Regions from separate parts of the Pseudogracilibacillus sp. SO30301A genome, predicted to be linked through region 1. Evidence: riboswitches for the same ligand, from Rfam matches in the RefSeq annotation. Region 1 holds a riboswitch; the other holds the start of a gene.

Region 1 (3,202 bases):
TCGAGAACAAAAAATGAAGGATAAAATTAAAGATGCGACTATCGAAGAGATGGTAGGCTATCTCGCATCGAATGGGTTGTTGATTAAACGTCCGATTGTAACAGATGGAAAAAAGGTAACAGTTGGTTTTAAAGAAGAAGATTTTCAAGCCAATTGGTCAATATAATAATTAGGAGGTATTAGAGATGAGTTTACCGACAGATTTACTTTATTCGAAGGAGCATGAATGGGTAAGAAGAGAAGGAAGCGATGTTAGAATTGGAATTACTGATTTTGCTCAAGATGAATTAGGTGATATCGTTTTTGTTGAACTTCCAGAGGTAGGCGATACAATTGAAGTGAATGAGCCGTTTGGAAGTGTTGAGTCTGTAAAAACAGTTTCAGAATTGTATGCGCCAATAAGCGGGACAGTTGTAGAAGTTAATGAGGGTTTGGAAGATAATCCAGAGTATGTTAATGAATCTCCTTATGAACAAGCCTGGATGATCGTTGTTGAACCGTCCGCTGATGAAGAACTAGATGATCTGCTTTCCTCTGAAGAATATAATGCTTATATTTCTAAATAGGAATAATATTACTTGCACCCTACCTTAAGGGTGCATGTAGTTTTTTAGAGACTTCTAGCTTTCAACGATGGCTACCTTGAAATTGGGGGAAAAGCATTGGGTATTTTAAATGATAAGAAAGTTATTATCGTAGAAGGTTTATCCGATAAGATGCATGTTCAAAAAATAATCAAAGAGGAAATCGATATCGTTTGTACACACGGAACATTTGGCGTGGAAAAGTTTGATGAAATGTTAGATGAATTTGATCTAGATAATCGTGATGTATATATTTTTGTTGATGCAGATGAACCTGGAATAAGGTTAAGGAAGCAATTAACTGCTGAATTGCCCAATTCCATTCAAATGTATATTCCGGATGATTATCAACAAGTTGAACTAACTCCTCTGGATATTATTGCTCATGAATTAGTAAAACATAACTTTAAAATAGATCCATTGTATTTGATGTTATAAGGAAATTGGTGATTCTTTTGCAAGAAATAACCGCAGAACAATTAGAACAAAAAAGTGACTATTTATTATACATTCATACCCCTTTTTGTGGAACTTGTCATGTAGCGCGTTCATTTTTAGAAAAAATCGAAAAAACACATCAGCAAGATATTTTTTATGAGATGAACGCATCACTGTACCCGGAATTTATGCAGAAATATAAGGTGGAAAGTGTACCTTGTTTGTTCGTTATGAAAGACGATCAAGTTAAAGAAAAAGTGTATACATTCTTTTCCGTTGCAAATATATATCATTATGTATGGACGTATGTACCCGAGCTCTTTCGACAAAATTAAACGTATTACTTGACATAAAAACAGATATAATGCTATATTGTTTATTGTTATCAATAAAAAGGAATACATCTTAACTCTTATGAAGAGCGATGGAGGGACTGGCCCTATGAATTCGCGGCAACCTTCAATTTTACTTCCAAAATTGAAAGGTGCTAAATCCTGCAAAGCAGATGCTTTGATAGATGAGAGAATGTGAAGATAGATTGTTAAGTCTTTCTGTTCTCTTACAGGAAGACTTTTTTAATTGTATCTGAATGAGTAAACAGGGTGGCATTAGAGTATGTACCTAATGTTATGCGAATTTCATAGTTTCCCAAACCAACGATGTAAAAGGAGGGCAAATCATGATATCGATACAAAATTTAAAGAAAGTTTTTACACTAGATAAAAGCCCGATTACAGCAGTAGATTCCCTATCATTAGAAATAAAGGAAGGAGAAATCTTCGGGGTAATAGGGTACAGTGGTGCGGGGAAAAGTACATTAGTACGGCTACTAAATCGTTTGGAAGAGCCTTCGGATGGATCCATTATTATTGATGGAAAAGAAATGACTAAACTAAAAGGCAAAAAGTTAAGACAAGCCAGGCAAGAAATCGGGATGATTTTTCAACATTTTAATCTTTTATGGTCTCGAACGACGGAGGAAAATATTGCTTTTCCACTAGAAATAGCAGGTGTTCCAAAAACAGAACAGAAAAAGAAAGTTCAAGAGCTGATCGATTTGGTTGGGCTAACTGGAAGAGAAAAAGCCTATCCTTCCCAACTAAGCGGAGGGCAAAAACAGCGTGTAGGGATCGCACGTGCACTTGCAAATGATCCGAAACTGCTTCTTTGCGATGAAGCTACATCGGCACTAGATCCAGAAACTACTAATTCAATTCTAGATTTGCTAGTGGATATTAACCAAAAACTTGGCCTTACGATTATTTTAATAACACATGAAATGCATGTGATTCGCAAAATATGTGATCGGGTTGCTGTTATGGAGAAAGGGAAGATCGTAGAAACTGGTAATGTTCTAGATGTGTTCTCTAACCCAGAACAACCTATTACGAAAAAATTTGTGGAACAAGTGATGGCAAATCCAGACGTAGAAGAAAGTGTTGCGGACATTCTCAATAATGTAAAGAAACATGGAAAAGTATTACGCCTCCATTTTTTAGGAGCATTTGCAAATGAAGCTTTAATTAGTGAAGTATCGAAAAAGTTTTCCGTTGATACGAATATTATCCAAGGAAAAATTACGCAGACACAAAATGGTGTGTTAGGTACCTTAATTGTTCAAATGGTAGGAAACAAAGCTGAAATTGAAAAAGCGATTAACTTTATTAAAGAAGCCTCAGTTGAAGTGGAGCTGATTCGAGATGACACTTAATTTTGCTAATATTGATTGGGATAAACTAATGACGGCGACGTATGAAACGTTTTATATGACATTAATCTCATTAACTGGAACTTTTATTATAGGTGTGTTACTCGGATTACTATTATACTTAACTGCCAAAGATGGACTTTGGGAAAATAAGGTGATTAACTTTATTACAGCAACAATAGTAAATGTGTTTCGTGCAATTCCATTTATTATCTTAATACTTCTACTCTTTCCATTTACGTATTTTTTAATTGGGACGATTAGAGGACCGAATGCAGCCTTACCAGCTTTAATTATTGGTGCCGCTCCATTCTATGGTAGGTTAGTAGAAATTGCTTTAAAGGAAATAGATAAAGGAGTTATTGAGGCGGCGCAATCAATGGGAGCAAGTACACGATCTATTATTTTTAAAGTTCTTCTTCCTGAATCGATGCCTGCTTTAATCTCAGGAATAACTGTTACCGCAATCGCG
Region 2 (3,202 bases), on a different contig from region 1:
TAGTTTCATCTAGGTTGATAATTTTATACCCTTGTTTTGACAAATTAAACGCTTTTTGTAGATCAATTTCAGTTTTTACAGCAATTGTTTTTTGTCTTAATCCTTCACTGCGATCAAAAGGTGATGAGAATAGCCATTTAATTGCTTCTTCTACTGTAGTGTCAATAGTAGAAATTCCTGTTGCTTTAGCAATAGCATTATCTAATGTTTGGATTATATCTTCAATGTCTTCAATTCCGATAGATAGACGAACTAATTCTTCTGGTGTGCCACTTTTCTTTAAGTCTTCTTGACTGAGTTGTTGGTGAGTTGTAGATGCTGGGTGAATAATTAATGATTTTGCATCTCCAACATTCGCTACATGTGACCATAACTCAATATTATCAATTAATTTTCTGCCAGCTTCAAGTCCACCTTTAATACCAAATGTAATAATCGATCCATATCCCGAAGAGAAATATTTATTTGCTAACTCATGGGATGGGTGATCTTCAATTCCCGGAAAATTTACCCATTCAACTGCTGGGTGGCTTTGTAAATACTTTGCTACTTTTATTGCATTTTCACTATGACGTTCGAGACGTACATGTAATGTTTCGAGACCTTGTAATAATAAAAATGCATTATGAGGACTGATCGATGCCCCTGTATCACGTAATAGTTGAACACGTAGTCGAAGAGCAAAGGCAACAGGACCTAAATCTGCAAATCGGAGTCCATCATAGCTTTCATCGGCTTCCGTAAATCCTGGAAACTTTTCATTATCCCAGTTAAAGCGTCCGCCATCAACGACAACTCCTCCAATCGACGTTCCATGTCCCCCAATCCATTTTGTTGCGGAATGGACGACGACATCCGCCCCCCATTGAATTGGTTTAGCAAATTTTGGTGCAAAAGTATTATCAATTATTAACGGAATACCATGATCATGAGCAATGTCAGCAACCGTTTCGATATCAAAAACATTTAAACTTGGGTTCGTAATTGTTTCGCCAAAAATTGCTTTTGTTTTGTCCGTTATTGCAGCTTTTATTGCTTCAGGATTTGTACCGTCGACAATCTTTACATTAATTCCAAAACGAGGTAGTGTATGGACAAATAGGTTGTATGTACCACCATACAAATTACTATCGGCGACAATTTCATCCCCAGCACTAGCAACGTTTAAAATAGCATACGTAATGGCGGCCATTCCTGAAGCTGTGGCAACCGCAGCAGTACCATCTTCAAGTAATGCAACTCGCTGTTCAAACGCATCTGTTGTCGGATTCATAATTCGAGTATAAATATTTCCCGTTTCCGCAAGACCAAATAAATTTTTAGCATGCTCTGTATCGCGAAAAACATAAGATGTTGTTTGATGAATTGGTACCGCACGTGAACCTGTAACTGGATCAGGTTCTTGCCCCCCATGTAATAAAATGGTATCGTCCTTTTGAAATGTAAATTCTGACATAACTAAATTCCTCCTTAAATTTTTAGGGATGATATCCCCCGTTTTTATTTTGAAGCAATGTACGTCTTGCATGTAGAGAAGGAAAATTAGAAAACCCTCTTCTAGAAAGAATAGAAGAGGGTGTTGTATTAATAGTCGTTTCCTCCTCTTATCTTCCAGACAATCGTCTGTAGGATTTGGCACCTTTAAAAGCTAACAATAAGCTTTTATGGTTGCTGGACTTCATCGGGCCTATTCCCTCCGTCGCTCTTGATAAGAGATACTCATTATGAAATTACTATTTATTATACATGCTTCGTACTTAATGTCAACTAAAAATATTGCTAATTGTGAATATAATGAACAAAACTTATATAAAAAACTAATTGTTCATTATTTTGAAAACGATTACATTTTGGGCGATTTAGATTATGGTTAAATCATCGATTTTTAATATTTCTAATCATTTTCAAGGCAACCACTAATACCAATTGGAATAATAAAACTTGCAGATAGAAAATTAATCTTGTAAAAGTAGGTGCCACCAACGATAATTGATGTAATAATTAAAAGTGAGAGTATAAAGGGTTGAAAACGATGCGTGCTAGTAACGGGATGTCCTATAAAAAAGTATTTCTTTTGATAAGTATATTTCTGCTCGTGTTAACAAGTTTTCGTATTGGGTGGATTTTTTACCATAAAACTCCCGATCACCCTCATGCTGAAGAGGGTGTAATTGATTTAAGTCACTGGAATTTTACGGATAAGGAAACAATAACGCTTGATGGAGAATGGGAGTTTTATCCGGGAGAATTTATAAATTTTGGCTTAGAAAAAAATGTTGCAAGTGGTTTTACGACTATACCAGGGCATTGGAAGAATCCGTATAAGGAAATAAACTACGGTACCTATCGATTAAAAGTACTTTTGCCAACAACTGATAACGAAAGTGAACAGAAAAATTATGGGTTAATCTTTAAGGATATTGAGTCAGCGGCTAGCGTATATGTAAACGGGCAATTAGTAACTGAAACGGGTCGACCTTCCGATACTATTCATCAATACAAGAGTAAGCTAGGAATTTCTAAGGGCTATTTCCATACGGCGAACGACGAGATAGAACTAGTTGTACATGTAGCAAACTTTGAAAAGGCGTTTGAAGGCGGTATTTCAAACACTGTTAAATTTGGGCTAGGGAATGCTATAGACAGAGAAATAAGCTTTACAACCATAACGCAATTAATGGTTGTCTTAATATTACTCGTACATAGTGCATATGCTTTTAGCTTATATATGATGGGTAGAAGCGTATATCATAAAGAACTTATTTATTTCGGACTTTTACTCATTTTTGCTGCTTTTTCTATCATCGTTGACGAGGATAAAATACTATTAAATTGGTTTCCTATCAATGCAGAATGGTCGCTTAAACTAATCTATTTGTCATTCGCAGGTACCGTGTTTTTTATTCTCAAATTCATAAAATATGTGTTTAAATTAAGACATGTTTTTTTCAGAGTATTATTTGAAACATATAGCCTCTTAATTCTAGCACTATTCATTATTCCATCTTCATACATCCTATTTGTTGGTTATGGCATTATGCTTACAAACGTAATTTCTTATACGTTTATGTTTATTATAATTCTAGGGATCATTAAAAAAGGCAATTCTGATGCTATGTTTATATTGATTGCTAATGTCATTAATTTGTTTAATGTGTTGTGGGGAGTAGCTCTCAATATAGGGCTAATCGATATACCATAT

What was found. A riboswitch is a leader RNA that binds a small molecule or an ion and turns the genes downstream of it on or off. The one in region 1 is predicted to bind S-adenosylmethionine.
Region 2: it holds a riboswitch for S-adenosylmethionine, as region 1 does, so the genes downstream of both, SPD89_RS02695 (O-acetylhomoserine aminocarboxypropyltransferase/cysteine synthase family protein) here and SPD89_RS04455 (methionine ABC transporter ATP-binding protein) in region 1, are expected to answer to the same signal.

The regions. Positions count from the first base shown of each region.
Region 1 covers NZ_JAXHDD010000005.1:62,892-66,093, forward strand. Annotated here, with positions in the region: gene SPD89_RS04435 (arsenate reductase family protein) at 1-166, shown strand, start outside; gene gcvH (glycine cleavage system protein GcvH) at 186-566, shown strand; gene SPD89_RS04445 (toprim domain-containing protein) at 663-1,022, shown strand; gene SPD89_RS04450 (thioredoxin family protein) at 1,040-1,357, shown strand; SAM riboswitch class I at 1,432-1,546, shown strand; gene SPD89_RS04455 (methionine ABC transporter ATP-binding protein) at 1,702-2,733, shown strand; gene SPD89_RS04460 (methionine ABC transporter permease) at 2,723-3,202, shown strand, end outside.
Region 2 covers NZ_JAXHDD010000002.1:203,906-207,107, forward strand. Annotated here, with positions in the region: gene SPD89_RS02695 (O-acetylhomoserine aminocarboxypropyltransferase/cysteine synthase family protein) at 1-1,456, opposite strand, end outside; SAM riboswitch class I at 1,602-1,715, opposite strand; gene SPD89_RS02700 (hybrid sensor histidine kinase/response regulator) at 2,033-3,202, shown strand, end outside.